DNA from 4 places in the Kocuria sp. KD4 genome. Region 1 is predicted to be linked to each of the others. Evidence: riboswitches for the same ligand, from Rfam matches in the RefSeq annotation. Region 1 holds a riboswitch; each other region holds the start of a gene.

Region 1 (7,818 bases):
TAGGCGTACGTGTTCACCACGTCCTGCGCACCCGTGGGATTCAAATGCAGGAACACCTCCCGCGCGTTGAGGAACCCGTACGTGTTGAACTCCAACTGCCGGTGGAACAGCACGTCCCCCGCCTTCTCCGCGGCGGCCATCACGGGGTCCAGCCCGGACCATGCGGCCACCTGACCGGTGTCCAGCGCGGTGCGCCCGTCCGCGTGCTGCAGGTTCACCACGGTGACGTCCTGTGCGCTCATGCCCGCCGCGCCGAGGGACTGCAGGAGGAAGAAGTACGGATCCGTGCCCTTTGTCGCGGCCACGGACGTGCCCGCGAGGTCCGCCACGGTGCGCACGGGGGAGTCCGGGGTGCGCACGAGCGCGGACCACTCGGGCTGTGAGAACAGGTCGATCGTCCTGATCGGCGAGCGGTTGGCACGTGCGAGCAGTGCGGCGGAACCTGCCGTGGAGCCCACGTCCACGACCCCGGCGCGTAGCGACTCGTTGGCCTTGTTGGAACCGGCCGAGTACACCCACGTCACGGTCTGGCCGTGGGCCCCGGCGACCTTCTCGAGCCAGCCCTTGGCCTTGATGATCAGGGACAGCGGGTTGTAGGTCGCGTAGTCCAGGTAGATCTCGTGCGCGGAACCGCCGGCCACACCGCGGCCCGGACCTTCGCCCTCCATGACGCATCCGCTCAGGGGCAGCGCCAGCGCGGACAGGCCGAGTGCCTGCAGTGCGCGGCGTCGGGACAACTGCGCCATGCGCTCAGCGCTCCACGCCGAGCAGGGCCAACAGGTGGGCGCGCAGCGCGGTGATCTCACTGTCCTCGCGGGAGCGCGGGCGGGCCAGCTCGGGGGAGATGATCTCGGCGATGGTCGCGGGGCCCGTGGCCGTTTCCCGCGCGAGCACCACCACGTGATCGGAGAGCACCAGGGCTTCCTCGACGTCGTGGGTGACCATGAGCACGGTCGTGGGATCGGCGCGGTGCACGTCCAGCAGCAGATCCTGCATCCTGATCCGGGTCAGGGCGTCCAGGGCCCCGAAGGGCTCGTCCAACAGCAGGACCCGCGGGTTCCGTGCCAGGGCCCGGGCGAGGGATGCGCGCTGTGCCATGCCCCCGGAGATCTCCGAGGGACGGTGATTCGCGTGGTGGGACAGGCCGACGAGCTCCAACAGCTGCGCCACCCGCCGCTTCCCCTCCTGGGCGGGAGTCCCGTGGGGCAGACCCAGTGCCACGTTGCGCGCCACGCTGCGCCACGGCAGCAACCGCGGTTCCTGGAAGCCGACGGCGCAGCGCGGGTCGATCTCGCGCACCACCGAGTCATCGATCCGGACTTCGCCCTCGCTCGCCGTGCCGAGCCCAGCCACCGCGCGTAGCAGGGTGGACTTGCCGCACCCCGAGGGGCCCAGGACGGAGACGATCTCGCCCGGACGCACCGTGAAGGTCACGTCCCTCAGGACCTCGTGGACATGCGCTCCGTGGTGTGCGGGGAAGGACTTGCCGACCCGGTCGAAGGTGACCGCCGCGGCGTCGACAGCGGAGTGCGGGCGCGTGAGGACATGACTCAATTCATCAACTCCATCGTTCCTGGCATTAGCACCTTGCCCGCGTGGGGCCGGTTGCTGCGACGTCAACGAGCCAGGTCTCTCAGCCGCTCCGGATGGGAACCCCACCATTGAACGGGCCGGGCGCCCGCGGGTGCAAATCGTGTGACGCGCCGGGGCGCCGTCGTGACGGCCCGTGACCCGGGGCGTTTCCGCGGACCGGTGATCCCCGTTAGGATCGGTGCCACAACGATCACGAGTTCCGACGTTCAGCCCTGGCTTGTCGGACGGCAACCCTCTCCCGTAGCGGGGTGCCCCAGGTGAGGATCGGGCCGCATGGCACACCGCATGCGGCAAGTACGGCGCCACACAAGCGCGCTGGACCCGCAAGGTAGGCCGCCGTAGGTGGTGCACGGGGCGCGGGTCGTGTTCCTGCTGAGGGGCTGACCGAGATGAGCAAACGGATTTCCGTCAACGCGTTCGACATGACCTGCGTGGATCACCAGAGCTTCGGGTTGTGGCGCCACCCGCGGTCCCGGGCCACCGAGTACAACACCATCGAGTACTGGACGGAGCTGGCCAAGCTGCTGGAGCGGGGCAAGTTCGACGCCCTGTTCCTTGCGGACGTGGTGGGCATCTACGACATCTACAAGAACTCCGCGGCTCCGGCCGTGCGTGACGGGGCCCAGGTCCCGGTCAACGACCCGTTCATGCAGGTCTCGGCCATGGCCGCCGTGACCGAGCACCTGGGCTTCGGCGTGACGAGCGCGGTGACCTACGAGCAGCCCTACACCCTGGCCCGCAAGTACGCCACACTGGATCACCTCACCAAGGGCCGCGTGGGATTCAACGTGGTGACCTCCTACCTTCCGTCCGCTGCGGAGAACCAGGGCCTGCCGCGCCAGATTGAGCACGATACGCGTTACGAGATCGCGGAGGAGTTCCTGGACGTGTGCTACAAGCTTTGGGAGGGCTCGTGGGAGGAGGACGCTGTGGTTCAGAACCGTGAGACGGGTGTCTACGCGGATCCCACCAAGGTCCATCCCATCCGGCACAGCGGGGAGCACTTCACGGTTCCCGGAGCGGGGCTCACGGCACCGTCCCCGCAGCGCACACCGCTGATCTTCCAGGCCGGCGCGTCCTCGCGCGGGCAGGCGTTCGCGGGTAAGCACGCGGAAGCCGTGTTCATCGGCGGGTTGCGCCCGGACCTCACGCGTTTCGTGACCGACAAGATCCGCGCCCGGGCCCAGGCCGAGGGTCGCAGCCGTGACGACGTCAAGATCTACGCGATGCTCTCCGTGGTCGTCGCGGACACGGACGAGGAGGCCCAGGAGAAGTACCGCGACTACCTGCAGTACGTGGACCTGGAGGCATCCCAGGCGATCATCGGCGGGTGGTCCGGCGTGGACCTGTCCCAGTTCGACGAGGACGAGGCCCTGAACTACATCAAGACCGACTCCATCCAGTCCTTCCTGACCCCGTTCACGCTGCAGTCCAAGGACAAGCAGTGGACGCGCGAGGAGATCGCCAAGCACTGCGCCCTGGGTGGGATGGGTGCGGTCCTCGTGGGCTCCGCGCAGACCGTCGCGGATCAGCTCGAGACCTGGGTGGACGAGGGCGGCCTGGACGGCATCAACCTGGCGTACCACGTGAGTCCCGGTTCCTTCGAGGACTTCGTGGAGTACGTGGTCCCCGAGTTGCAGAAGCGCGGGCGTTACCGCACCGAGTACGAGGGCAACACCCTGCGAGAGTCCCTCTACGGCGAGGGCCAGCCGCGGGTCAAGGACACCCACCCCGCCGCGAAGTACCGCGGCGCGTTCGTGGGCGAGCCCTCCGTCGCGGACACGCCGTCCCGCGAGTTGGTGGGCTGACACCTCCCTCCGACGACGACGCCGCTCGCGCTCGGTCCCGCAGGTCCGGCAGGGCGGCGTCGTCGTCGGCTTCCCCGCCCGTTGCCAGGGCGGGACCCCCGTGTGAGAGTGGAACGCGTGCAACCCGGCTACGACCACTTGGCGAACGACTACGACAGGGCTTTTCCCGCTCCCTTCCAGACGGCGCTCGAACGGCGCGCGGTGGAGGCCTTCGCGGATCACGTCATCGCGGCAGGGGTGCCCGGCCCCGTGGTGGATGTGGGGTGCGGCACGGGGCACGTCACGGCCGCGCTGTCCGAGCGGGGTCTGCACGTGGTGGGGGTGGACCCGTCCGAATCCATGCTGGGCATCGCGCGCGGATCTCACCCGGAGGTCACCTTCGAAGCCGGCGATGCGAATCCCACGTCGTGGGGTGGTGCGGTGGGGCCCGACCGCCGCGTGGCCGGCGTTCTTGCACGGTTCAGTCTCATCCACGTCCCACCCGCGCAGGTTCCCGGCATCCTGGACTCCTGGGCGGACATGATGGCACCCGGAGGGGTGGTCATGGTGGCGTTCCAAGCACTCGACGGAGGGCGAGCCGTGGTCTCGTTCGATCACGCCGTGGCCCCGGCGTGGCGTTGGCACCCGGACGTGATGGCGGATCACATGAAGCACGCCGGGTTCACGGAGGCCTGGCGCACCGTCAGTCGCCCGGACGTAGAACATCGCTTCCCCGAGTGCCACCTCTTGGCGACACGGTGACCTGATGGGCGGTCATTCCCCCACGGAACCGTCGATGCTCTCGCGCAACAGGTCGGCGTGGCCGCAGTGCCGCGCATATTCCTCGATCATGTGCGTCAGGACCCAGCGGGCGTTCATGTCCCCTCGAGTCCAGCGGGCATCCGGGTCCTCGGCCGTGGAACGAGTGACCATCCCGTCCAGCGGATGATCCGTGCGGGCGGCGAACCTGTCCCACTGCTCACGGGACGTCTCCACGGCGGAGGCCCACATGGACCGCAGTTCCTCGGGGCTGTTCGCAGCGGCCGAGTTCCAATCCCAGTCGGGGTCGTCGGCCCAGTCGATGTCATTCCACGGGGCGCACGGCTCCTGGCCCAGGAGGACGTAGCAGAACCAGTAGTCCTCGACGAACGCCAAGTGCTTCAGCAACCCGCCCAGGGTCATGGTCGAGGGCAGAGGTCGACGCTGCAGCTCAGCACTCGTCAAGCCGTCCGTCTTCCACGCGACCGTGGCGCGCAAGAAATCCAGGAAGCCCATGAGGGTCGTGACCTCATCAGCATGCTGGGGCGGCTCGGGCCTGGCGTCTTCTTCGGGCGTGAGTGAGCTCATGGCCAGAACACTAGTGGGCCCGGGGGGGGGTGCACATGCCCGTCGTATGGTGGAGGAAATGCCCGTGACCCGGAGGGAACCGTGGACGAGGACCTGCTCGGAGTGATCATGCTGTCGTTCAGCACGGTCCTGGTGTGCGTCGTGACCGTGGTGACCGTCAGGGCGGCGGCCGCCGGCTCGCTCGATCGCAACGGGGCGGTGGGCATCCGGACCCGGTACACGCGCGCGTCCGACGCCGCGTGGTCCGCGGGTCACGCCGCGGCCCTTCCGAGGGTGCGGTGGTCCGTTCCCCTGGCCGTGTGTGCCGTGGTGGCGACGATCGTATTGCTCGTTCTGGGGCGGCCCGAATGGGGCATCGTCGCCGGGCTGGTGGGCGTGCTGCTGCAGGTCGCGGTGCTGGTGTCCGCCGTGGGGCCGGCCAACCGCGCCGCTCGGCGGGCCGCGCAAGAGTCGGCTCCAGAACCCCGCGCCTGAGATCGGGGCGCGTCAGCGGCGTCGTCGACGGCGCGGCAGGCGTGAGGAGGGCTCACGACGGGGCGCTCGCGGGAGGCCTTCGCCGGAACGGAGAGCGGCCGGTGCGGGCGGCCAGGTTGCGGGTCAGTGACTCGCTTCGAGCTCCACGAGCAGGACACCGGCGGCGGCCCAGATCCCATAGGCGACCCCCAGGGGCATCCCGCGGCGCAGTACCAGCGTGAGACACGTGAAGGCCCCGGCGTACCCCAGCACCACCACGGCGTACAGGGCGGGTTGTCCCAGGGCCGCCTTGATGCTGAGCGTCGCGGTGACCTCCAGGAGGACGGCCCCGGCCAGGAAGAACCAGGCCATGACGTTGCCCTGCCTCATGACACCCGGTCTCGGCGGTTGCGAACACCGGCGACGGCACGGTCGGGCGCTGTGGCGCTACTCGGGCAGGAGATCAACGCCGGTGAGCCTATCGCGGCGGCACCCGGAGCCATGCCCTGTGACCGAAGTCGGGCGGCGGCTGCCGTTGACCGCGCGGGTGCGCGCGAGCGTCGTCGTCCCTCGAACCGACGGGAGCGAGCCCGTGGACAATTCACCCCGGCGGCCTAGAGTGGTGACACAGCTTACATGGTAAGGCGACTTCCACACACGCTACGAAGGAGTAAACATGAAGGTTTTCGCGCACACGGAGCCGGGTGGAGCAGCCCAGGAACTCGAGGTGGAACGGCCCGAACTGGAAGGCTCCGCGGTCATGATCCGCGTGACCAACTCGGGGGTCTGCCACTCGGACGTGCACTGCCAGGACGGGTACTTCGACCTCGGCAACGCCGGGCGCTACGAACTGACCGCGGCGGGCGCGCAGTACCCCGTGGTGCTCGGGCACGAGATCGTGGGGGAGGTCGTGGCCGCGGGACCGGACGCCACGGTGACGCCCGGGGACACCAAGTACATCGTGTTCCCGTGGATCGGTTGCGGCGAGTGCCAGGCCTGTTCGGAGGACCGCGAGAACTACTGCAGCGGGAAGAAGCGCAACCTCTCGGTGCAGCGCCGCGGCGGCTACGCGGAGGAGGTCCACGTGCCGGACGAGCGCTACCTGGTGCCGCTGGGCGACATCGACCCGTCCTTCGGCGCCACGCTCGCCTGCTCCGGCCTGACCTCCTACTCAGCGGTCAAGAAGATCATGCCGCTGCCCGCGGATAAGCCCGTGGCCGTGATCGGCGCGGGCGGTGTAGGGCTGATGACCGTTGCGGTGCTCAAGGCCCTGGGTCACGAGAACATCGTGGCCGTGGACATGAGCGAGGCCGCGCTGAAGAACGCCCAGGCGGTGGGCGCGTCCGCCACGGTGGCCGTGGGCGGCGAGGACCTCGTGGGCGACATCGTCCGGGCCGGCGGGGAGAAGATTGCCGCGGCCATCGACCTCGTCAACAACGGGGACACCTCCAACGCCGCGCTCTTCGCCATGGCCAACGGCGGGACCCTGGTCAGCGTGGGCCTGTTCGGGGGCCAGTACCAGTTCCCCACCGCGCTCACCGCGTTCAACCTGCTGAACATTCGCGGCAACTTCGTGGGCAGCCTGCCCGAGCTCAAGGAGCTCGTGAAGCTCGCCCAGGACACGGATCTGCCCAAGCCGCCGATCACGGAGCTCCCGCTCACCGCACAGGAGGTCAACTCCGCGCTGGACGGCCTGCGCAACCGCACGTTCAACGGCCGCGCGGTGCTCGTAGCGGGCTGATCCGCACCGGGCCCCGTGCCCACCGTGCACGACGACGCCGTCGCCACCCCGATCTCTGCGGGCGGCGACGGCGTTCGCGCACCCGGGCGAGGAACGGACACTCGCGCCCGCCCCGGGTGGGCGGCACCGAGGGGACGGACGACGCCGCGCCCGGCCCCGCGGCGTCGTCGTCCGGGGCGCGTCAGAGCAGGCCGGAAGTAAGGCGGCAGACGTTCTCCACGAACTTGCGCCCCAGCGAGCGTTTCTCCCAGGCGTCCAGGTCCAAGAGGGTGGAGTTGGCGCGGAACTGCCCCACGACGTCCTCCATCCGGGTGCGGAACGACTCGTCCACGATCAGGACGGAGACCTCAAGGTCCAGCGCGAAGGAACGCTCGTCCATGTTGGAGGAACCGATCACGGAGACGATGTCGTCCACGAGCACGAACTTGGCGTGCAGCACGGTGGGGGAGCTGTAGCGGTAGATCTCCACCCCGGCGCGCGCGAGTTCGGAGTAGTACGAGTTCTGGGCGTGCTGCGCGAGGAACTGGTCCGAGGTCTCACCCACGAACAACTGCACCCGTACGCCCGCCTGGGCCTCCGTGGTGATGGCGTGGAGCAGGGACTCGTCCGGGACGAAGTACGGGCTGGAGATCACTACGCGGTGATTGGCGTTGTAGATCAGGTGGTTGAACAGGCGCAGGTTGTTCTCGGTCTCGAACCCGGGCCCGGACGGCACCACCTGGGCGTACATGGGCTCGGCCGTGTGCTCAAGCGCGGCGGGGGTCTCGTCCAGCAGGAGGTCGTCAGTTTCCGAGTACCAGTCCGAGACGAACACCGCGTTCAACTCGGTGACTACGGATCCCGTGCCCCGGACCATGAGGTCCTTCCACTCGAGGCCCTTCCGCAGGTTCTTCTTCT
Region 2 (7,818 bases), 610 kb from region 1:
CCACGACGGGGCGTTCGCCCCATGCCTCGAGTGCCTTCTTGCCGGGGACGTCCCCGCGGTCGAGGTCGATGGCCAGGGCGTCGATGTTCGTGTGGGCCAGGGCGAGCTGGGCGTCCTCGCCGGCATCGCCGTAGCCCACGGTCACGAGGATCGCGGGGCGCTGTTGCTCGTTCGAGAGTTGGGTGTAGGCGCTCTCGAGGGCGGCCACGAGTTCGGTGCGTTCCACGCTCCACCCGTCCGCGGCGAGGGCCGGCTCGTCGAGTTGCACCCATTCGACGCCGGCCTCAGCCAGGGCTCGCAGGATCGCGGCGTATTCGGCCACGACGTCGTCGAGGCGCTGCAGGGGGTGACTTGCGACGGCATCGGTGGTCTCGGGGCGTGAGAGCAAGAGCAGGCTCACGGGGCCCACGAGGACCGGGCGGGTGGTGATCCCGGTGGTCCCGAGGGTGGTCCGGTAGCGGGACACGAGGCTCTCGGGGTTCGCACGCAACGGGGTGTCCGGGCCGATCTCGGGTACGTAGTAGTGGTAGTTGGTGTCGAACCACTTGGTCATCTCGAGCGGCTCCAACCGATCGGTGCCGCGGGACAACGCCGTGATCAGCTCGATCCCGCGGGGCGTGTCCGGGGCGGCGGGCTCGTAGCCGTCCGCGATGAACCGCGCGGGAACCGCGCCTAGCGCCAGGGACGTGTCCAGGACGTGGTCCACCGCGAACCCCTCGGACGGCACCGCGTGATCCGTGGTGAGGCCGAGTTCGGACAATCGCGTGGCGGTGCGCTCACGCAACCGGGCGAGGGTGTCCAGCACGGTGGTGGCGGGGTGCTGTTGCGGGTCCTTCCAATAGGACTCGAGTGCGCGCTTGAGCTCGCGGTCGGGGCCGATGCGGGGGTAGCCCAGGATCGTGGCGGCGGGGAACGGGACGGGCTGGGTGCTCATGGGAACTCCTCGGAGCTGGTGTGGGGTATGGCGGTTAGGGGGTGTGATGAGCCGCGGCAACGGGTGTGCTCCGGCGCGGCGGGGTAAGGGGAACGTCAGCGTGGGTGGTGCCGCTACGAACGGTTTTCGGCCTGCCCGGATGTGGCGGTCGAAGCCAACACGATCGGTTCACGGGTCGGCCGGGGCTGGTGCGGAGGTCAGGCCGCGGGGCTGCGGCCTCGGTATTCGCGTGCGGCATCCCGGACCCGCAGGTGCTCCAGGATGGTCAGCGCCGCCTCGGGGCGGTTGAACGTGTACAGGTGGAAACCGGCGCAGCCCAGATCCATGAGGTCGTCGATCAGGGACAGGGTGGCCGCGACCCCTCGGTGGCGCAGTTCCTCGGGAGTGTCGGCGCGCAGGAACCGGGTGAGGCGTTCCGGGACCCGGACCCCGGTGATCTCGGTCATGCGCTGCAACCTTTGAGGGTTGCTCAGCGGCATGAGCCCGGCGACCACGGGGATGTGGATGCCCTCCGAGCGCGCGCGTTCCAGGAACGTGGCGTAGTCCTCGGGTTCGTAGAGCACCTGCGTGATCGCGTAGTCCGCGCCGGCCTCCTGCTTGTCCCACAGGGACGCGAGATCCGCCTCGAAGTCGCGGCCTCGCGCGGGGGACGGGTAGCACGCCACCGACACGGACAGCGGTCGCTGACCCGGGCGGAACCCGGTGCCGAAGCGACGTCGTTCGACGTCCCGGATCAGCTCCACCAGTTGGGAGGCCCGGCCCAGGCCACCCGCTGGGGTCCGCCATTCCCCGGTACCCAGGGGCGGGTCGCCGCGCAGCGCGAGGAGGTCGCGAACGCCGTCGTCCAGCAACTGGTCCACGGCGCGCTCGAGACCCGCGCGGTCCGTGCCACCGCACGTGAAGTGCGCCATGACCGGGGTCTTGGTCGTGCGGCGCAGGTGGCGCAGCGCCTCGCGGGAGACGCCGTGATGGCCGGCGTGACCGTGGGTGACCGAGAAGAAATCCGGCCCGGCCTGGGCCATGGCGTCGATGTTGCGCCACACAGTGTCCGGGTCCGCGGTGGGCCGCGGCGGGAACACTTCGAACGAGACAAGCGTGGAGCGGCGCGGGCGCCGGACCAGCCAGGACGTCCCCGTGGGCGGGCCAGTCACGGGCGCGGGTTCTGACGCTGCGAGGGGTGCGGGCATATAAAAAATCCTCCGGCGTTAGGACGCCGGAGGATGAGCTCCGAGCGCCGTACTTGCCGACCACGCGGTTGCGCGGCGGCCGGATCCTCATCTGGGGCACCCCACTACAGCTGGAGGGTTGCCGCCCGGTTAGCCAGAGCTTCGCACCGGGACTCATGATCCTTTGTTACGAGCGAGCGTAGCACAGCCTCGTGACGAGGCCCACGAACGATGACGGAACCGCCGGCCTCCCGCCGCGCTCGTCTTCCCAAGCGGGCTGAATGGACCGCACGGGGGCACCTGGGCCCTGCCGTGGTCATCCTGCCCCACGACGTGCAGGACATGAAGATGCCCGAGTTGGGACCCGAGAACTGGGTCTCGCGCTCGATAGCCGCGGCGCCGGCCGCGGGCGGGTCCGCGTCCTCGCAGGCACCCGCTCCGACGACGACGCCGTCCCCCTTGCGCAGCGCGACCGCCAACCCCGGTCGTCACGAACCCTGAGTCCGGGCCGCCGTGCATCCGGCGGCTCGCCGGTGCACCCGCGTGACGAAAGCGTGGCGAAAAGCAGGGACGCCCACCCGGTCAACCGTCCGGGTGGGCGCGCCTTGGCGTGTCATCAGCGACTCAGCACGGGTGCCAGACCTTTCCTCCCGGTTCGTAGCACCGGGGGCCGGTGTAACCGGGATAGCCGCCATCACTCTCGGGAGCCGGGGGCACGTGGGGTGCCGCCGGCAGCTGCGGGGCAGCAGGTACCCGGGGCGCGGCCGGTAGCTGAGGTGCCGCGGGCTGCGCGGGGGCGGGGTTGTAGTTGTAGTTCGGTTGCGGAGCGGGATTGGGTTGGGGTGCCGGATCGCCCACGGCGACCTCGTCCTCCACGACCGCGGGAGGCGCCTCGAGCGTCGGCGTGGGAGTGGACGTGGAGGACGGGGTGGGACTCGGCGTCGCGCTCGGGCTCGCGGTGCTCGAAGTTGTGGTGTCGGGGGATGCGGATTCCCCCGGCGGCGCGCAGTCCTGCTTCGGGTCGAAGAAACCGACCTGCATGGCCTGGGCCACGTTGTACGCGCTGTCCATCTCTCGCCGGTACGTGCTGTTGGCGCCCACGGTCATGGGCGTTGCCAGGCCCGCCTTGACGAGTGCCTGGTTGACGTTCAACCCGTCGTCGTCGCGGGTCACTCGGGCGAGGGTGCGGCCGTAGCGGTCCGTGCGTTCCACGTCGTATTCCAGGTGGATCGTGGATCCCTTGGGCAGTAGGTCCTCAAGCTTGGCCGTGGCCTCGTCCGCGAGGCACTCGCCGGGCTGACCGTCCCGCGCGACCTCCGGGGTATTGATGTTCAGCAGCCGCACCCGCGTGGACTTCCCCGCGATCGTGGCGTCCAGGGTGTCCCCGTCCACCACGCGTTCCACTGTGGCCACCGAGTCGTCCGGGGTGGTGCGCAGTGCGGCATGGTGTAGACAAGACGCATGGCCACCATCGATGAGCTTCCCGGTGAGATTGTCGCGGACCTGCGCGTGAGCGATGCCCGTCCCCTGAGCGGCGGGGACACCGCCCGCGCCTACTGGCTCGAGACCCCGGACGGGCCCCTGTTCGCCAAGACCATGCCGGGTGCCCCGGCGGGTGTGTTGGCGTTGGAGGCGGCGGGACTCGAGGCGCTGCGCGCCGTCGCCCCCGCCGAGGTGCGGGTGCCCAGGGTGCATCACGTGGGCGATGAGGCCCTGGTGCTCGAGTGGATCGACGAGGGTCCCGGACGGCAGGACCGTGCCACGGAACGCAGCATGGGGGCCGGTCTCGCGGCCATCCACCGCGCGCGAGCCCCGCACGTCGGGTGGCTCTCGGCGGAGCTGCCGGAACGCATCGGCTCGTTCCCGGTGGATCTCACGCCCACGGACGACTGGGCCGACTTCCTGTTACACCGCCGCATCGAGCCGTTGCTGCGCGCGGCGATCGACGCGGGACACCTGGACCCCGCGGCGTCGGACCTGCTGGCGCGCTTGGCGCCGCGAGCGGACGAACTCGCGGGCCCTCCCGAGCCCCCGAGCCTGCTACACGGTGACCTGTGGGCAGGCAACCGCGTGGTGGATCGCAACGGGACGAACTGGCTCATCGATCCGTCCTCGTTCTACGGACACCGCGAGTACGACCTGGCCATGATGCAGCTCTTCGGCGGTTTCGGGCGGGAATGCTTCGCGGCGTACGACGACGTCTACCCCCTCGCGGACGGCTGGCACGACCGGGTGCCGTGGTACCAGTTGCCGCCGCTGCTGGTGCATGCGATCAGGTTCGACGGTGGTTACGGCGGGGCGGTCCTGCGGGCCCTGCGCAGTCTGATGTGACACTACGGGGCGCGTCCATCACCCGCTGAGGACAGGGCGTTCTCGGCCGATGACTGCTACAAGGCAGGTGCGGACAACGTTTTCCACCCGCGTGACATGGTTGGACACGTCCCCCGCACGTGCAGCATGATGTTTACTAGATTGTCTAGTTATCCACAACGCGAGGGACGCGATGGAGAGCAGTGCAACGTGGTACGGGCCGGTGAGCCCGCAGTCGCGTGCGCTGCGCCGGGTGGTCGTGCTCAACGCGGAGATCGCGTACGAGATCCGCCGCATCTTGGGGCTCAAGGGAACCGATTACGCGGCCATGGCCATGCTCATAGTCCATTCCATGGGGCCCACGGAACTGGCTCACGCGCTGCACATCACGACGGCCTCCGCGACCGCGGTGGTGGACCGACTGGTGCGCGCGGGTCACGTGGTCCGGGAGCCCGTGGAGGGGGATCGACGCCGGATGACTGTGCGCGCGGTGACCTCGTCCAGGGAGCGAACCCGGGAGCACGTCGTGCCGGTAATCGGGATGGTCGAGGACGAGCTCGACGTCTTGGATGAGCCCGGGCGTGAGGCCGTCCTCCGGTTCCTGAGAGGTACCGAGTCCCGTCTGGAGGAGTACTTGGAAGACTTGCGCGGGCGCGCGGACCAGGCGTCCCAGGACGATCCCGGGGCGGGTGGGTCATGACCGAACGCGTACGCACCGCCCGGTCCCGTGAATCCCACCGAGCGGCTCCCGGGATCCCGTCCGTTACCGATCCTGGGGCCTCCCCGAGTGTCGCCCCCGTCGACGACGCCGCCTGGTGCCGTTTCCGCACCGCCGTGGGGGAAGAGCTGGACGCGTTCTTCGCGGCCCCCGCGAATCGAGTTCCCACGAGCCCGGGTTTCGGGGTGCTGTGGGAGCGGGTGCGCGAGCACATGGTGGGCGGCAAGCTCATCCGGCCGCGACTGACTTGGATCGCGTGGTCCTCCTTCGCCGGGGGCGCGGGGGATGGATCGAGCGCGCCTGACCCGCTCGTCGCGCCGGACGCCGGGGATGCCGAGGAGACGCCGGGTGTGCGCGATGCGGCCGGAGACGGGAACCACACGGCGGGCGACCGGGAGACAGAGGTGCCGGACCCCGAGTGCGTGCGCCTGGCGGCGTCGTTCGAGATGCTGCACGCGGCCCTGCTGGTCCACGACGACGTGGTGGACCGCGACTGGCTGCGCCGGGGCATGCCCACGGTGGGAGAGCTGTTCCGCCGTGACGCGGCCCGCGCCGGCGCACCCGAGCACGAAGCGGAACACGCGGGGGCCTCGGCGGCGATCCTCGCGGGGGACCTGTTGTTGGCGGGGGCACTGCGGCTCGCGACCACGTGCGCATCGGACCTCGCGCGGTGTCGCGCCGTGGCGGACGTGGTGTTCGACGCCGTGACCGCCTCCGCGGCCGGGGAGCTGGATGACGTGCTGTTGTCCCTGCATCGCTTCGGCGCCGAGCACCCCGGGGTGCAGGACATCCTGGACATGGAGCGGCTCAAGACCGCCACGTATTCGTTCGAGGCCCCGCTGCGGGCCGGCGCACTGCTCGCGGGTGCTCCCGCGGACGTCGCGGAGCGGCTGGCCCAGGCCGGCGCCATGCTGGGCGTGGGGTACCAGGTGGTGGATGACGTCCTGGGGACGTTCGGTGACCCGGGACTGACCGGCAAATCGGTGGACGCGGATCTACGTTCGGGCAAGGCCACCGTGCTCACTGCCCACGGGATGGGGGTACCCACGGTCCGCCGGGTCCTCAGGGACCTCGCGGCGGAACGCACCACGGTGCATCACGCGCGGGAAGCGCTCACGGCCTCCGGCGCCAAGGACGTGGCCGTGGAACTGGCCACGGATCTCGTGGACCGCGCCCGGACCACCCTGGACGAACTGCCCCTGCCCGCGGCGCAGCGCGATCAGCTCGTCGCGCTGTGCCACCACGTCCTGAACAGACACTCGTAGTGAGGACCCCCATGCCGGATTCGGACGCGCCGCCCCTCTCGTCGCTTCGCCTGTATACCGCCACGGCCCTCGCGGCCTCCGGGTCGGTCATCGGCCGGTACTCCACCTCCTTCTCGCTGGCGTGCCGCACTCTGCCGCCCGCCGTGCGCCGGGACATTGCGGGGATCTACGCGCTTGTACGCGTCGCGGATGAGGTCGTGGACGGCACCGCGGGCGCCGCGGGCCTCGAAGCCGCCCGCGTGCGCACCGCCCTGGACGGGTACGAAGCGGCTGTGAACTCGGCCCTGGCCACGGGATTCGCCACGGACCTGGTGATCCACGGCTTCGCGGACGTCGCCCGCCGTCACGGTTTCGGGCGGGAGCTGACCGAACCGTTCTTCGCGTCCATGCGCGCCGACCTGGACGTGGCCGAGCACGACGGCGCGTCGCTCGAGTCGTACATCTACGGTTCCGCGGAGGTCGTGGGACTCATGTGCCTCGAGGTGTTCATGGACATGCCCGGCACACGGGCGGACACCCCTGAGCAGCGGGACATGCTGCGGGCCACGGCCCGTCGGCTGGGAGCGGCCTTCCAGAAGGTGAATTTCCTGCGTGACCTCGGGGCGGACCACGACCAGCTCGGTCGCACGTATTTCCCGGGCGCGGACCCCGCCCACTTGGACGAGACCCAGAAGGCGCAGCTGCTCGCGGACCTCAATGCGGATCTCGACGCCGCGATGCCCGGGATCCTGGCCCTGGACCGGCGCGCTCGCCGGGCAGTCCTGATTGCGCACGGACTGTTCGCGGAACTGTCCCGGCGGATCGAACGCGTCCCCGCGCGGGAACTGACCAGACAACGCATCAGCGTGCCCACCGCGGTGAAGCTGCGGATCGCGGCGCGCTCCCTCTCGGATTCGGTGGTGACACGATGACACGGACGGTGGTGATCGGCGGCGGTTTCGCGGGCCTGGCCACGGCGGGGCTGCTCGCCCAGGACGGGCACCGCGTGACCCTTCTGGAACAACAGGACATCCTGGGTGGGCGCTCCGGGCGATGGTCCGCGGAGGGCTTCTCGTTCGACACCGGCCCCAGCTGGTACCTCATGCCGGAGGTCATCGACCGGTGGTTCCGGCTCATGGGCTCCAGCGCCGCAGCAGAACTGGACCTGCGCACCCTGAGCCCGGGCTACCGCACGTTCTTCGAGGAGCACCTGGACGAGCCACCGACGGACGTGGTCAGCGGGCACGCAGAGGAACTGTTCGAGCAACTGGACCCGGGATCCTCCCGTGCGCTGCGCATGTACCTGGACTCCGGCGCGGAGGTCTACGAGCTCGCCAAGAAGTACTTTCTCTACACGGATTTCGCGCACCCCCGTGAGCTCATGACCCCGCAGGTGCTCAAGAACCTCCCGCGGCTCGGCACACTGCTGACCCGGTCCATGAAGGG
Region 3 (7,818 bases), 1.2 Mb from region 1:
GGTGTCCGCGCGCAGGGCCACGACCAGGTGGGTGGCGGTGGGAACACAGGACTCGATCCGCACGTCCTCCGACGCCGGGATGACATCCGTGAGCTCGAGGTCCGCGAGGGCACGGCCCGCGTGCCCGAGCGGCATGAGGCTCACCCGGCCGTTGGGGGCGTGCGCGTCGTGGGTCAGGAGCACGTGGTCCTGGCCGGCCACCGTGAGGGGTTCCACCTCGTAGAGCACCCGGTCCTCGCGCGAGATCATGACGCGCCAGGGCAGGGAATCCGGCCCAGCGGTGTCGTCGGACGCATCGGCGACCGGCTCATCCGTGGGGGAGCCGGTCAGCTCGGTCAACGGCAGGATCCGGTACTCGCTGTACTCCGAGCAGGACGAGGACAGCATGAGCCACTGCTTGTCCGCGGAGAGCTCGGCCCCGAGCCACAGGCCGGGGTCGTCCTCCTGGAACAGCAGCTCGTCGGAGGATGCGTCCCGGCCGATGACGTGCCGGTACACGCGCCACGGCCGCCACGACTCGTCCACGACGATGTAGATCAGCTGGGAGGCGTCCGGTGTGAGGAACGCGCCGTACGAGGTCTGCTCGATCCGGTCCGCGAGCAGTTGTCCCGTGGCGAGATCCTTGACCTGGATCGTGAACCGTTCGTCACCTGCGGTGTCCTCGGACCAGGCCAACCTGGAGCCGTCCTCCGACACGCTGAAGGCGCCCAGCGCGTAGAAGTCGTGCTCCTGGGATGCGGCGTTAGCGTCCAGGAGGGTTTGTTCGCCGTCCAGTGCGGTGCCCGGTTCCACGGTGGGCGGTGTCCACTGCGCGGGGTCGGTGACCGGGACGCGGCAGAAGATCTGGTGGGCGCCGCCCTCGACCGTGCGCGTGAAGTACCACCAGTCCCCGCGACGCGACGGCACGGACAGGTCCGTCTCGAGCGTGCGGTCCTTGATCTCCCCGTAGATCCGCTCGCGCAGGGGCGCCAGATCCTCGGTCGTGGCCTCCGCGTAGGCGTTCTCGGCGTCCAGGTGCGAGCGCACCTCGGGGGAGTCCTTGTCCCGGAGCCACTCGTAGGGATCGGCGAAGGTGTGCCTGTGGAACGTGCGTTCCACCGGGCGGCTCGGGGCCACGGGATAGGACGGCTGCTCGGAAGTCATGCCCACAGTCTAGGGACGGGTGGGGACGCGCAGACGTGGTCCCGCTCGCGAGCGGCCACAATGGTCCCGTGCAGACTCCCACCCCTTCGCAGCGCGGCATGTCGCGCGCCGACACGTGGCTTCAGATCGTCCTGGTGCTCGGCGTGTCCCTCGGGGCGTCCGCGGTCTACGCCATGCTGGATCTGGCCGAGGTGCTCATGCGGTCCTCGCTGGCCGACACCACGACGACGCTCAACCGGCCCCTGAGCAGCGTCCCCCTGATCGACGCGTTGCGTCAGCTCACGGGCATCGGCTTCGCGCTCGTCCCCGTGCTGCTGGCCCTGTACCTCATGGCCGGGGTGGCGCGGGGGATCCCCGGCGTGCTGTGCAGGATCGGGGTGGATGGGCGCAGACCCGTGTGGGACACGCTGTGGGGAATGGGCCTGTTCGCGGTGATGGGCGGCGGCACCCTGGTGCTCTATCAGGTGGGCCGGTCCCTGGAGATCACCGCGCAGATCACCACATCCACCATGGAGCAGACCTGGTGGGCGGTTTCTTTGCTCGTGCTCTCCGCGCTGCGCCACTCGATCGTGGAAGAGATGATCGTGGTGGCGTTCCTGTGCGAGCGCTTGCGATCCCTCGGATGGTCGTGGTGGCTCGTGGCGGTGGCCTCCGCGGTGGCGCGGGCCAGCTATCACCTGTACCAGGGGTTCGGACCCACGCTCGGGAACCTGGTCATGGGACTCGTGTTCGTGTGGCTCTACCGCCGCGGCGGTCGACTCATGCCGCTGCTGATCGCCCACGCCCTCCTGGACACCGTGGGCTTCCTGGCCCCGCAACTGCTCGCGGGCTGATGCCGGAGACCGGGCGGAGCGGCGTCGTCGGCCGCACCGAAGGGAACCAGATCAAATGGTGACGGTGCCGTCCGGGGTGTCGAACGAGACGGCCATGACCCCGGGGGTGCCATTGGGGGCGCACCAGGTGACGTCCAGCGAGCCCAGGACGTCCTCCACGGGACCGCCGAGCCACTCCGTGACGCGGTCGGGGGAGCCGGCGATCTCCATTCCGCTCAACCGGACGTCCGTGATCCGCGCCTGGGACGGGTGCATCTCGTCCTCGGAATCGAAGTGCACCATGAACGGCAACTGCGGGTCGGAGATCAAACCCTTCACGCCGATCTGATGCCATTCGAGCTGCCGACCGTCGGGGAACAACCGGCCACCGGGCACGGAGGGGCGGCCCAGCTTGGCCTCGAAGGGCGCGAGGTCGGGGACCTCTACGACCCAGCCGAGCCAGCCGCCGCCGGCGTCAGAACGGGCACGGACGGCCTGACCGAACGGCGCCTTCTCCGCGGCGGGGTGCTCGAGCACCGTGACGACCTCCACGTACTGGTGGTCGGTGAGCGGCAGGATCATGTTCCGAGTGCCGAAACGGGGGTGCACACCGCCCTTGACCGGTTCGATCCCCAACCGGTTCGCGATGCGTTCGGTGGTGGCCTCGAGGCCGTCGGGCTGAGCCGCGAAGGAAACGTGATCCAAGTTCATGACGCCATGGTGGCACCGGCCACACGGGCCACCAAATCGAGCGCGAGCCCGGCGAGTGTGTGACCTGCGCCGCCCGGTCCGGTGGGCAGGGCCGGCTCTCCGCACCTCCCGAGACCTGACATCGGGACGGCTGATCCGGGCGGGGACTGTGTTGGTCCAGGTCAACGAGACGCGCGTCTCAGAGGCTGGAGTCCGCAGCATCAGCCGGGGAGTCTCCGACCGAGCCCTCGCTATGTGACCTGAGACCGATATCGATCCCGATCACTACGAGGTGGTTCCCGTGTCCGCAAATGCCGTCGGTTTCGCACTCCTGATCCTCGGAGTCGCCCTGCTCCTGGGGAAGTTCGTGCGCGTCAAGGTGGGTTGGGTCCAGAGCCTGTTCCGCAGCGACGAGTACTACTCCGCTGGCACCATGACCAGCTGCCCGTCCTCCGTGGAACCGTTCTCCCTGCACATGTCCATCGCGGCCGTGGCTGGCGGCGTTCACCATCCTGGCGGTGGTCGGCATCGCGTTCAACGTGGCCATTTTCTTGTGGTTGGCACCCCACATCATCGGTCGCTACTGGCTCGCGCGCGGTATCGGTGACTACCACCCGTCCATGGGGGTGACCGCCACCGGGCTGATCCTCATGCGCGTGGTGGACCCGGAGGCCAAGACCCGGTGTTCGAGGCGTTCGGTTACAAGCAGCTGGTGTTCGAACCGTTCTTCGGGGGCGGGTTGGTCACGGTGCTGGCCATCCCCGTCATCTACCTGACCGGCGTGAGGCCGTTGTTCTTCGTGATGCTCGCGGTGTTCGTGATCGCGGTGCTCATGGGTCTGTTCTACGTCCATCCACGTGAGATGAAGGACCGGGAACTGCACACCCGGGAGATGGAACAGCAGGAACGAGCGGCCACTGACCCCGAGCCCGCTCGCAGCGTCCCCGGCTTGACTCCCGCCCCGCCGGGTTCGGACAATGAGGTAATAGGTCACGAGAGTCAGCGCGAAGCCCCAGCTAGCTGACCGGCAACCCTCCCTTCCGCGGTGGGGTGCCCTGGGTGAGGACCTGGCCGTGGCGTCGACCGACGTCGTGCGGCAAGCGCGGGTCATTGGTGCCCGGTCACAGCACGGGCACCGTGCGGATCGCCACCGGACCCCTGATCCCTCCGAGAAGGAGTACGGCCATGAGCACCGCACCCACCCCCGACAATCCCCAGGGCTGGTCGTTCGAAACCCGACAGATCCACGCGGGCCAGAACCCCGACCCTGTGACCGGGTCGCGAGCCCTGCCGATCCACCAGACCACGTCCTTCGTGTTCCCGGACGCCCGCACGGCGGCGGCCCGGTTCGCGCTCGAGGAGATGGGGCCCATCTACTCGCGCCTGACCAACCCCACCACGGAGGTCGTGGAGAACCGGGTCGCATCCCTCGAGGGCGGCGTGGGGGCCCTGATGGTCTCCTCCGGGCAGGCCGCGGCCACGCTCGCGATCCTTAACCTGGGCGGCGCCGGGACCCACGTGGTGGCCAGCCCGTCCCTGTACGGCGGGTCGTACAACCTGCTCAAGCACACGCTGCCGCGCATGGGCGTGGAGACCACGTTCGTCTCGGACCCGGACAATCCCGCGCAGTGGCGGGACGCGGTGCGCGAGAACACCGTGGCGTTCTTCGGTGAATCCATCCCGAACCCCCGCAACGACGTGTTCGACATCGAGACGATCGCCGGGATCGCCCACGAGGCGGGTGTCCCGCTCATCGTGGACAACACGATCGCCACGCCCTACCTGGTGCGGCCCATCGAGTGGGGCGCGGACATCGTGCTGCACTCGGCCACCAAGTTCCTGGGCGGCCACGGCACGGCGATCGGCGGGTTCATCGTGGACACCGGAGCGTTCGACTACTCGCGGGACCCCGAGCGCTTCCCCGGTTTCAACCAACCGGACGAGACGTACAACGGACTCGTCTACGCCCGCGATCTCGGTGCGGACGGTGCCTTCGGCGTCAACCTCTCGTACATCCTCAAAGCGCGCGTGCAGTTGCTGCGCGATCTGGGGACCTCGATCTCTCCGTTCAACGCGTTCTTGATCGAGCAGGGCATCGAGACGCTGTCGTTGCGCATGGAACGTCACGTGGCCAACGCGCAGAAGGTCGCCGAGTGGCTCGAGGCCCGCCCCGAGGTGCGCTCGGTGTCCTACGCCGGTCTCGAGTCCTCGCGCTGGCACGACCGCGCCCTGAAGTACGCGCCCAACGGCGCCGGGTCGGTGCTCGGCTTCGTGCTCGACGGCGGTCGGGACGCCGGTGTCGCGTTCGTGGACGCCCTGAGCCTGCACTCCAACGTGGCGAACATCGGTGACGTGCGCTCGCTCGTGATTCACCCCGCCTCCACGACGCACGCCCAGCTCAAGGACGAGGAGCAGCTCGCGGCCGGCGTGGAACCGGGATTCGTGCGGCTGTCCGTGGGTGTCGAGGGCATCGACGACATCCTCGCGGACCTCGAGTCCGGATTCGCCGCGGTGGGTGCGCGCGGCGACGCTGCCGGCGACGCGGCGTCGTCGGCGGAGGACACGGGGAACTGACCATGACGGTCGTGGGCAACGGGCCGCGCACGCGGCGCGACGGCGTCGTACGGCGGGCCGAACTCGGCGAGCTCGTGCTCGAGTCCCGGTTCCGGCTGCCGGACGTGCACCTCGCGTACGAGACGTGGGGCGAGCTCGCGGCGGACGGTTCCAACGCGGTGCTGATCGAGCACGCGCTCACGGGTGACACGCACGTGGCGCGCGGTGGTGCGGGGCATGAGGACGCCGCGAGCGCTCCCGAGGGCGCGGCCGCCGCGGCGGACGGTTGGTGGGACGGACTCGTGGGCCCGGGTGCCGCGATCGACACGGACCGCTACTTCGTGGTGTGCGCCAACATCCTGGGTGGGTGCTACGGCAGCACGGGACCCGCGAGCCCCGCACCGGACGGCGTCCCGTGGGGCTCGCGTTTCCCGCGCGTGACCGTGCGGGACTCGGTGACCGCGGAGGCCCTGCTCGCTCGGGCGCTCGGAGTCTCCCGGTGGCGGCTCGTGATCGGCGGGTCCATGGGCGGAGCGCGCGCCCTCGAGTGGGCCGTGTCCCACCCGGATCGGGTGGCCGCGTGCGCCGTGATCGCGGCCAACGCGCGCGTGGGTGCCGAGCAGCTCGCGTGGGGACAGGCACAGTCGCTCGCGATCCGCCAGGACCCGAACTTCCGGGGCGGCGACTACTACGCGGGCGAGTACCCGGAGGCGGGTCTGGGGCTCGCGCGGCGGATCGCGCACATCACCTATCGCAGCGCGCACGAGCTGGAAACGCGCTTCGGCCGCGAACCCCAACCCCGTGAGGACCCCGAGGCCACCCACGTCGCGGACCGCGGTCGGTACCAGGTGGAGAGCTACCTGGACCACCAGGCGTCCAAACTCGCGGGCCGCTTCGACGCGAACTCGTACCTGAGTGTCAACGAGACCTTGATGTCGCACGACGTCGCTCGGGGCCGCGGCGAGCTACGGGACGTCCTCGCCCGCACGCGGTGCGAGTGGCTCGTGGCCGCGGTGGACTCCGATCGGTTGTTCTTCCCCTCGGAATCCGCCGAACTCGTGGCTGCGCTGCCGGGGGAGCAGGAGCTGCACACGATCACGTCCCCGAGCGGGCACGACGGGTTCCTGATCGAAACTCCGCAGGTGGGCATGTTGCTGCGGGAGACCGTGCTGCGGGACTGAGCAGGGAGCCCTGACGGGTCGGCTTCAGCGGTGAGACCCGGTGGGAACGGGTCGGCTTCAGTGGGCGCGGCCCTGACTGGCGGGACTGGGTGACCCGGCCCCGGGCCGGCTCAGGCCTCCCGGTCCTCGACAGGGATGCCCTCGCCCGCACCGGGGATCGTGGTGCGCCCGAACGAAGGGCGCTTGGCGGTGATGTTGTCCCCCGAGCTGCGACGCCGGATCCGGCGGCCGACCCACGGGACCAGGTACTTCCCGGCCCACACGAGGTCCTCTCGACGCGCCTCGCGCCACGTGCGCGCGGGGCGGTCCCCGAGTTCACCGGGAACCAGGTCGTGCTCGACCCCCAGGGAGTCCAGGACCTCGCACGCGATGAGCTGGTGGCCCAGGGGCGAGAAGTGCAACCGGTCCGGTGCCCACATGGCAGGTTCCCCCAGTTGCTGCAGTCCCCAGAGGTCCACCATCACGGCGTCGTGCCGGGCGGCCACCACGCGCACGTTCTCGTTGAAGATCGCCACGCGCCCGCGGATGCCGCGCAGCACGGGGGTGTTGCCGATGTCCGGGCCGTCGAACATCGTGACCGTGGCACCCGTGGCGGCGAGTTTCTCGATCACGGCGTCGAGCCGCACCGCGATGTCGTCCGGATCCGCACCGGGTCGCAGCATGTCGTTGCCGCCCGCGCTGATGGTCACGAGGTCCGGGCGCAGTTCGATGGCCGGTTCCAGCTGTTCGTCCACGATGCCCTGGAAGAGCCGACCGCGGATCGCGAGGTTGGCGTACGCGAAGTCGTCGGTGTGGCGCGCGAGCTCCTCGGCCACGCGATCGGCCCAACCGCGCACACCGCCGGGGACGGCGTCGTCGGGATCGCCGACGCCCTCCGTGAAAGAATCGCCGATCGAGACCATGCGGTGCCAAGGGTGCTTCGGGTCGGAGGGGGCTCGGGAGTGCGTGCTCTTATCCATACCCGGTTTCTAACACACCCGCCTGAACGACTCAGGCCCGCGGGCAGTGCCGGGTGGGCATGTCAGGATGGAACCATGCAGCAAGCTCCCCACGTGATCTGGAACAACGAACCGCAGGACCGCGCCGGAACACCCTTGGTGGTCATGTTCCACGGCTACGGTTCGTACGAGGAAGACCTCATGGCCCTGAGCTTCGCGCTACCGCAGGGCTACACGTACGCGTCCGTGCGCGCACCGCAGCGCGCGGGTATGGGTTTCCAATGGTTCCCGTTGGCCGCAGATCTCGCGTTCACCACGGACGCCGTGGTCGCCGCGGCCGAGGCCGTGATCGAGTGGTTGCGCGAAGAGTCCCAGCAGCACACGCACGTCTTCCTACTGGGGTTCTCCCAGGGCATGGCCATGGCCACGACCGTGGCGCGTCACGTCCCCGAGCTCGTGGACGCCGTCGTGGGGATGTCCGGGTTCGTGATCCCCGTGGCG
Region 4 (7,818 bases), 1.2 Mb from region 1:
CGCGGTGGTCCCGGTCTCCACCACACGACCGCTGTCCATCACGGCCACGCGGTCCGCGGTGGCCCGCACCACGTCCATCTCGTGGGTGATCAACACGATGGTGATCCCCAGCTCACGGTTGACGCGCTTGAGCAGACCCAGGACCTCCTGGGTGGTCTCCGGGTCCAACGCCGAGGTGGACTCGTCTGCGAGCAGCAGTTCGGGATTGCTCGCGAGCGCGCGGGCGATCCCCACGCGCTGCTTCTGACCACCCGAGAGCTGCTCGGGGTAGTTCCCGGCGCGCTCGGTCAAGCCCACGAACTCCAACAGTTCCGCGACCCGCGCCTTGCGTTCCTCGGGCTTCCACCCGGCACGCTTGAGCGGGTAATCGATGTTGCCCGCCACGGTGCGTGACGTGAACAGGTTGAACTGCTGGAAGATCATCCCGATCTTGCGGCGGATGGGCGCCAGCTGGGATTCGCTGCGCCCGTCCACACGGTTACCGGCGACCTCGAGCGCCCCGGACGAAATGGGTTCCAGGCCGTTGATCAGCCGCACGAGGGTGGACTTGCCCGCCCCCGAGTAGCCGATCACCGCGAAGATCTCACCGCGGCGGATGTCCAGGTCCACGGAGTCCACCGCGGTCACGGTGCGCGGGCGGCGTTTGGACCCCGTGACGAAGACCTTGCTCACGTCCCGGAAACTGACCAGGGTGTCCGCCGTGGCGGACGGGCTCACTTGGTCTGCTCCTTGAGGTCCTGCGAGTAGCGGGCCAGCAAGTCCTTGAGCTCCTGCTGATCCACCTTGGTGGGCACCGCGGTGCCCTTGGTCTCGGTCTTCTCCGCGTCCTGGACCTTGTCGTCGTAGTAGAAGCTCGCGACCTTCTTCAGGGTCTCGTTGTCCGCGTTCGCCTCGGTCGCGGCGAAGAGGTTGTCGTACACCTTGGCGCTGTCCGCGGTGGGATCGTCCTGAGCCAGCGCGGACTTGGGATCGATGTTCGCGCGGTCCAGGAAGTCGTTGTTGACCACGGAGGCGGCCACGGAGTCCATGGACAGCACGGTCTGCTCGGCGGAGACCGGGCGGACCGTGACCTTGGACTTGGCGGTGTCGATGTCCTGCTCGGTGGGGGCGATCGTGTCCTTGGTGAACTCCACGAGACCCTGCTGGTGCAAGAGGTTCAGGGCGCGGGACAGGTTGATCGAGTCGTTCGGCACGGCGATCTCGTCACCCTGCTTGAAGTCACCCACGGATTTCACGCTCTTGGAGTACAGCCCCAGCGGGAAGATGGACGTGGAGCCCACGGGAGTGATGGTGTCCCCGGCGTTGTTGTTGTAATCGGCGAGGTACGCGATGTGCTGGAACCAGTTCATGTCGATGTCACCGCTCTTCAGAGCGGGGTTCGGCTGGCTGTAGTCACTGAAGTCCACGTACTCGACCGTGATGTCGTTGTCCGCGGCGACCTGCTTCAACGCTTCCTGCACAGGGGTCGAGCCCACGATCCCGACGGTGATCTTGCCGTCCGCGGCCGGGTCCGAGTTTTCGGAGCCGCCGCCGCACGCGGTGAGGGTGAGGCCCAGGGTGGTGGCCAACACGACGGGAATCAAACGCTTGGTTCGCATGATCATGCCTTTCCAGGGGTCTGTGACGGGGACTCGCGGGGCGAACAGTCCCCCCTGGATGAGGGCACAGGGACGGGTACGTGCTGATTTCCGGGGAACCGCACTTGCCGTGATCTGTTGCAACCGCGACCGGATGGTCATCTGGGGCACCCCGCTACGGGAGAGGGTTGCCGTCCGGCCAGCCAGAGCTACGCGCCGGATCTCGTCATCCACCCGGAATTCTAGCATGGCCCTGCCATGGGCCGACGACCGCCGGAAGGGCCCTATGCCATCCCGGCGATACGTTCGTCCGCGCGGGCCCGGGCCCACTCCTCCGCCCCCAGGACGTCCTCAAGGGTGGGCCGCGTGACGCCGTCGTGATCCTCCAGCACACGCTCGACCATGTCCACGATCTGCGTGAAGCCGAGCGCCCCGCGGTGGAACGCGTGCACGGCCTGCTCGTTGGCGGCGTTGAACACCGCGGGCCACGTCCCGCCGCGCGAACCCGCGTGCTTCATGAGCTCCACGGCGGGGAACACCTGCGAATCGAGCGGTTCGAACGTCCACTGTGCGGCCCGGGTCCAGTCGCACCCCGCGGCGGCACCGGTCACGCGGTGGGGCCAGCCGATTCCGAGCGCGATGGGCAGGCGCATGTCCGGCGGGGACGCCTGCGCCAGGGTGGATCCGTCCACGAACTCCACCATGGAGTGCACGACCGATTGCGGATGCACCGTGACGTCGATCCGGTCCAGGGGGACGTCGAACAGTAGGCTCGCCTCGAGCACCTCCAGTGCCTTGTTGACCATGGTCGCGGAGTTCGTGGTGACCATGACCCCCATGTCCCACGTGGGGTGCTGCAGGGCCTGTTCGGGTGTCACGCGCGTGAGCTGCTCGCGCGTCATGCCGCGGAACGGTCCGCCGGACGCCGTGAGCACGAGCCGGCGCACCTCGGAGGCCGTCCCGGAGCGCAGGGCCTGGGCGATCGCCGAGTGTTCGGAGTCCACGGGGATCAGCGCGTCCTCGAGGCCCGTGTCCGCCGCGGCGCGCAACACGAGCGGACCGCCCGCGATCAGGGACTCCTTGTTCGCGAGCGCCACCCGCCGACCCGCTCCCAGCGCCGCCAGGGTGGGTGCGAGCCCGATGCTCCCGGTGATTCCGTTCAACACGAGGTCCGAACCCTCCCACTGCGCGATCCGGGTTGCAGCGTCCGGCCCGTACAGGACCTCGGGTGCCGCCGACGACGCCGCGCGTGACCGGTCCGCGATCAGCTCACGCAACCGGGCGGCGTCGTCCGCCGTACCGCTCGTGCCCACCGCACGGACACCGAACGTCACGGCCTGCTGAGCGAGCAGCTCGAGGTGACCCGCGCCCGCGGCGAGCGCCACGACCTCGAAGGGCTCGTGGGTGGCATCCGAGACGGGCCGGCGCAGCCCCGCGGCCTCGGACACGACGTCGAGCGCCTGCGTCCCGATGGATCCCGTGGACCCCAGGATCACGAGGCGCCGGGGGGCCTGCCGGGTGGCGGAGTCAAGATCGGGGGTCATGCCGGTGGAGGAAGTCATGACCCCAGTATCGCGTGAGCGCCGCACCCCGCACGCACGACACCGAGCACACGACTCCGGACGCACGACACGGGAGATACGACAAGGGCGCCACCCGGAGGTGACGCCCTTGTGTGGAAGTCCCGTTCAGGACCCGCGGGTGATTCAGCGACGGCGGCCGACGACGGCGCCGTAGATGAGCAGCACGATGATCGCGCCGATCACGGACGTGATGATCGTGCCGATGCTGAAGCTGTTGATCCCGTCGCTCAGGCCGGGGATGAAGCTACCCAGCCAGCCGCCCAGGAAGGCCCCCACGATGCCGAGGATGATGGTGACGATGATCCCGCCACCCTGCTTGCCCGGAAGGATCAGCTTGGCGAGCGCGCCGGCGATCAGACCGAGGATGATCCAGCTAATGATGCCCATTTCTCCACCTCTGGTTCTCGTTGTGCGCGTTTGCGGTGTTCCGCAACCGCATGTGGTCAGCGAACTGGTTCACAGTGTAGTACCAGACACCAACGCTACACGGGCCGCCGCGTCCGGATGAAACCGGACACGGCGGCCGTGTCAAGGGGCGGTGAACCGGGTCAGTGCGAGACGGCCTTCTCCGCTCCCACTCCCGTGAGGGAACGCACTTCCATCTCGGACTGCTTGCGCGGGTCCTCCGGCCGGCGCTCGCTGAGCGAGCCCAGGAAACCGAGCAGGAAGGACGCCGGGATCGAGATGATGCCGGGGTTGGACAGCGGGTAGAACGCGAAGTCCACGGTGGGGATCATGGAGGTCTCCGATCCGGACATCACCGGGGAGAAGATAATGAGCACCACGGAGATGATCAGCCCGCCGTACATGGACAATACCGCGCCGCGCGTGGTGAAGCGCTTCCAGTAGAGCGAGTAGAGGATGGTGGGCAGGTTGGCGGAGGCCGCTACCGCGAAGGCGAGGGCCACGAGGAACGCCACGTTTTGACCCTGCGCGCCAATGCCGCCGGCGACCGAGATCAGGCCGATGACCACCACGGTGGTCTTGGCCACGCGCAGTTCCTGACGCGGGTCCGAGGTGCCCTTCTTGATCACGGACGTGTAGATGTCGTGTGCGAATGACGCGGAGGCCGTGATGGCCAGACCGGCGACCACGGCGAGGATCGTGGCGAACGCGACCGCCGCAATCAGACCCATGAGGATGGACCCGCCGAGTTCGTACGCGAGCAACGGAGCCGCCGAGTTCACACCACCAGGCGCGCCCTTGATCCGGTCCGCACCGATCAGCGCGGCCGCACCGAACCCGAGCACCAGGGTGAAGAGGTAGAACAGGCCGATCAGAGTGATCGCCCAAACCACGGACTTGCGGGCCTCCTTGGCGGTGGGCACCGTGTAGAAGCGCATGAGCACGTGCGGCAGGCCGGCGGCACCCAGGACGAGGGCCAGACCCAGCGAGATGAAGTCCAGCTTGGAGATCTCGCTCACGCCGTACTTCAGCCCGGGATCGAGCATCGCGGGGTTGTTGTTCGTCTCCACGGCCGCGCCGAGCATGGTCGAGAAATTGAACCCGAACAAGGCCAGGATCCACACGGTCATCACGGCCACGCCGGATACGAGCAGGCACGCCTTGATGATTTGCACCCATGTGGTGCCCTTCATGCCGCCCACGAGCACGTAGACGATCATGATGACGCCCACGATCACGATCACCAGGGACTGCCCGGCCCGGGAGCCGATCCCCAGCAGCAGGGACACCAGGGCCCCCGCCCCGGCCATTTGCGCCAGGAGGTAGAAGAACGTCACGGCCAGGGTTGAGATGGACGCCGCGACCCGCACGGGCCTCTGCCGCAATCGGAACGACAGCACGTCCGCCATGGTGAACTTGCCGGTGTTGCGCAGCGGCTCGGCGATCAGTAGCAGGGCCACGAGCCACGCGACGAAGAAGCCGATCGAGTACAGGAACCCGTCGTAGCCCTGCAGGGCGATCGCGCCCACGATGCCCAGGAACGACGCCGCGGAGAGGTAGTCACCCGCGATGGCCAGACCGTTCTGGGTCCCGGAGAACGAGCGCCCACCCGCGTAGTAGTCCGCGGCCGTGGCGGTGGACTTGGACGCCCGGATCACGACCACGAGCGTCACGAGCACGAACGCCAGGAAGATCGAGATATTGATCGCGGGGTTACCCACGGTGGACGTGGCGGTCTCCGCCAGGTGCACCGCGGGTGTCGAGAGGGCGGGGACGGCGATCATGGCCGGGCCTCCTGGTGGTCGTCGGCCCGGTGGCCGGAAGTGGATTCGAGGTCCTCACGCAACGCGGTGGCCTGCGGATCGAGCTTGCGGTTGGCGAAGCTCACGTACGCGGCGGTGATCCCGAATGTGGTGACGAACTGCAGCAGACCCAGGATCAGACCCAGGTTGACGTTGCCCACGACCCGCGTGGACATGAAGCCCGGCGCGTAGATGGCGAGGACCACGTAGAGCAGGTACCAGACCAGGAACGCGATGGCCAGGGGGAAGACGAAGGATCGGTGGGTCGAGCGCAGCCGTTGGAACTCGTGCGAACGCTGGACCGCGGGGAAGTCGATGCCCTGGGTTGCCGTGGAACCGTTGGGGTCGACAGGGGGCGTGGACGCCATGTGTGCCTCCTTGTGTGATGGTCACCACAGTACGCACTGTGTATCCAATGACACAAGACATGTCCGTCACAACGTCGAAAAACGCCTGAAATCCGCGGTCTGGTTAGCCCACCTTATAATTTTGATCGATCTGTGTATACATTCGGCGTCATGGCGCGCCGCTACGGCCGCATGGCCAGGACAAACTCCACGGCCCGGTCCAGAAACGCGTCCACCTGTTGTTCCTCGTAGCTGCGCTGACCCTGGGCGGATCGAAAGACCGCCGTCCTCACGAGCCGCGGGTCCACCTCGGGTTCACCGCGCAACGCGTCCATGAGCCGGTCGCACAGCACGTCCACGTCCGCCGCCGCGTAACCCAGCGTGCGGTGCGAACTCGGCCGGCGGAAGCGTTCACCGTGCGGGCGGTTGAGCCGCCCCAGCAACAGCCCGGCCAACAGCTCCAGGTGCTCCTCCCAGCGCCGGGCGCCGTGCTCGGCCACGAACGCGGCCTTCTCGCGCGCGAACAGCTCGTCCTCCACGGCGTCCAGATGGGCATCCACCGCTCCGGGGTCGTAACCGCCCTTGACGCGGTCGAACACGCGCTCGCGCACCTGCCGGCTGCCCAGCCGACGACGCCGCTGCGCCGCCTCCGCGCTCTCGGGTTCACGGTCCGCGTCGGTCGCCCCGGCGGTGTCCGCGGACGCAGCAGAGTCCTCGGCGGTGACGGGGTCCTTGACATCGGCCGGGTCAACGACCGGCTCAGCGACCGTCCCGGGGCCCGCGACCGGGTCCGCGTGGCCACCGGGGGCGGTCGGCGTCGTCGTATGCATGACCGCGGCGAGGCGGTCCAGGAAGTCGTCCACCTGGGCGGGGTCGTAACCCCAGGCCCGCTCGCCGAGGCGATCGAAACGTTGCTGAGTAGTCATACCCGCCCTTTCGCGGCCGGGACGCAACCCGCGAGGGGCGGCGTCCGTGCGTCCCGGGCGCGCGGGCGGTCGGCCCGCGACCGCGTCACCCCAGGACGGTGAACAGTTCGAAGATCACGTAGCCGGTGATCACGGCGAAGACGATGGAGTCGATGCGATCCATCACTCCGCCGTGACCAGGCAGCAGGGTCCCCATGTCCTTGATCCCGATCTCCCGCTTGATCATGGACTCGGAGAAGTCGCCCACGGTGGCCACGACGACGATCGCGACCGCCAGGACCGCGCCCTGCCACCACGGCATCTCCACGAGGAAAAGCGCGCACAGCACGCCCACGACCACGGCACCGCCCACGGATCCACCGAAACCCTCCCACGACTTCTTGGGAGAGATCTTGGGTGCCATGGGGTGTTTGCCCCATACGACCCCCACCGCGTAGCCGAAGGTATCGGAGCTGACGGCCAGCAGGATGATCGTGAGGACCTTGTGGGGTCCGTCCGGGGAATGGTAGAGCAGCACCGCCGTACTCAGCAGGAACGAGGCCCACACGAGCGCGAACACCGAGCCCATGATGGACAGCATCATCCCCTGCTTGGGCCCGAAGGCCCGCCACACCACCACGAGCGTCACGGCGAGCACGAGCGCCATGGACAGCGCCTCCGCCCCGCCGAAGAACGCCGCGAGCGGCATGAGCACCGCTGCGATCACCGCGGGGACCTGCGGGATCTGCACGCCCTTGTAGGTCAGTGACCGCGCGATCTCCCACACCCCGATACCCGCCGCGGTCCCGGCCAGCAGGGCCAGTACGAGCGGGACGAAGAACAGTCCCGTGACGAGCGCGCCGATGAGCACGACGGCCACGGCCACGGCGGCCGGGAGGTTACGGCCCGCCCGCGAGGGGGCCTTGTGCTCGGTGCTGCGCTGTAAGGGGCGGGTGAGGACCTGCCGCAGCGAGCCCGTGGTGACCAGGGGGTCGTGCGCCCGCCCCTGCTCCCCCGCCGGGGCGGGAGACGGCTGGCGGGTGTCGCGGTGCGGGGAGCCGGGGGAATCAGCCGATGCCATCAGGCGCCGAGCAGTTCGGCTTCCTTGTTCTTAAGCAGATCGTCGATCTGGTCGATGTGTTTCTTGGTCGCAGCGTCCAGGTCCTTCTCGCCGCGCTTGCCGTCGTCCTCGCCGACCT

Evidence for each region. Region 1 has a riboswitch for S-adenosylmethionine ahead of HBK84_RS01425 (ABC transporter ATP-binding protein). Riboswitches for the same ligand answer to the same signal wherever they lie in the genome.
Region 2: another riboswitch for S-adenosylmethionine. It lies ahead of HBK84_RS11280 (methylenetetrahydrofolate reductase); the one in region 1 lies ahead of HBK84_RS01425 (ABC transporter ATP-binding protein).
Region 3: another riboswitch for S-adenosylmethionine. It lies ahead of HBK84_RS08860 (bifunctional o-acetylhomoserine/o-acetylserine sulfhydrylase); the one in region 1 lies ahead of HBK84_RS01425 (ABC transporter ATP-binding protein).
Region 4: another riboswitch for S-adenosylmethionine. It lies ahead of HBK84_RS08605 (MetQ/NlpA family ABC transporter substrate-binding protein); the one in region 1 lies ahead of HBK84_RS01425 (ABC transporter ATP-binding protein).

What each region holds. Positions count from the first base shown of each region.
Region 1 covers NZ_CP050449.1:317,653-325,470, forward strand. The annotation lists gene HBK84_RS01420 (aliphatic sulfonate ABC transporter substrate-binding protein) at 1-746, opposite strand, end outside; gene HBK84_RS01425 (ABC transporter ATP-binding protein) at 751-1,554, opposite strand; SAM riboswitch class I at 1,562-1,653, opposite strand; SAM riboswitch class IV at 1,782-1,896, shown strand; gene HBK84_RS01430 (LLM class flavin-dependent oxidoreductase) at 1,974-3,401, shown strand; gene HBK84_RS01435 (class I SAM-dependent methyltransferase) at 3,504-4,142, shown strand; gene HBK84_RS01440 (DinB family protein) at 4,155-4,727, opposite strand; gene HBK84_RS01445 (SdpI family protein) at 4,809-5,201, shown strand; gene HBK84_RS01450 (multidrug efflux SMR transporter) at 5,325-5,570, opposite strand; gene HBK84_RS01455 (alcohol dehydrogenase) at 5,857-6,921, shown strand; gene cls (cardiolipin synthase) at 7,103-7,818, opposite strand, start outside.
Region 2 covers NZ_CP050449.1:2,516,857-2,524,674, reverse strand. The annotation lists gene metE (5-methyltetrahydropteroyltriglutamate--homocysteine S-methyltransferase) at 1-934, opposite strand, end outside; gene HBK84_RS11280 (methylenetetrahydrofolate reductase) at 1,132-2,121, opposite strand; SAM riboswitch class IV at 2,166-2,282, opposite strand; gene HBK84_RS11275 (hypothetical protein) at 2,449-2,601, shown strand; gene HBK84_RS12710 (thermonuclease family protein) at 2,725-3,513, opposite strand; gene HBK84_RS11265 (fructosamine kinase family protein) at 3,562-4,431, shown strand; gene HBK84_RS11260 (MarR family winged helix-turn-helix transcriptional regulator) at 4,604-5,110, shown strand; gene HBK84_RS11255 (polyprenyl synthetase family protein) at 5,107-6,393, shown strand; gene HBK84_RS11250 (phytoene/squalene synthase family protein) at 6,405-7,304, shown strand; gene crtI (phytoene desaturase family protein) at 7,301-7,818, shown strand, end outside.
Region 3 covers NZ_CP050449.1:1,963,922-1,971,739, reverse strand. The annotation lists gene HBK84_RS08880 (S9 family peptidase) at 1-1,143, opposite strand, end outside; gene HBK84_RS08875 (CPBP family intramembrane glutamic endopeptidase) at 1,212-1,976, shown strand; gene HBK84_RS08870 (VOC family protein) at 2,028-2,666, opposite strand; gene HBK84_RS12675 (hypothetical protein) at 3,328-3,669, shown strand; SAM riboswitch class IV at 3,634-3,754, shown strand; gene HBK84_RS08860 (bifunctional o-acetylhomoserine/o-acetylserine sulfhydrylase) at 3,831-5,219, shown strand; gene HBK84_RS08855 (homoserine O-acetyltransferase) at 5,222-6,379, shown strand; gene HBK84_RS08850 (SGNH/GDSL hydrolase family protein) at 6,490-7,338, opposite strand; gene HBK84_RS08845 (alpha/beta hydrolase) at 7,414-7,818, shown strand, end outside.
Region 4 covers NZ_CP050449.1:1,915,144-1,922,961, forward strand. The annotation lists gene HBK84_RS08600 (methionine ABC transporter ATP-binding protein) at 1-717, opposite strand, end outside; gene HBK84_RS08605 (MetQ/NlpA family ABC transporter substrate-binding protein) at 714-1,598, opposite strand; SAM riboswitch class IV at 1,694-1,808, opposite strand; gene dxr (1-deoxy-D-xylulose-5-phosphate reductoisomerase) at 1,862-3,121, opposite strand; gene HBK84_RS08615 (GlsB/YeaQ/YmgE family stress response membrane protein) at 3,284-3,547, opposite strand; gene HBK84_RS08620 (cation acetate symporter) at 3,709-5,349, opposite strand; gene HBK84_RS08625 (DUF485 domain-containing protein) at 5,346-5,735, opposite strand; gene HBK84_RS08630 (DivIVA domain-containing protein) at 5,897-6,640, opposite strand; gene HBK84_RS08635 (phosphatidate cytidylyltransferase) at 6,726-7,700, opposite strand; gene frr (ribosome recycling factor) at 7,700-7,818, opposite strand, start outside.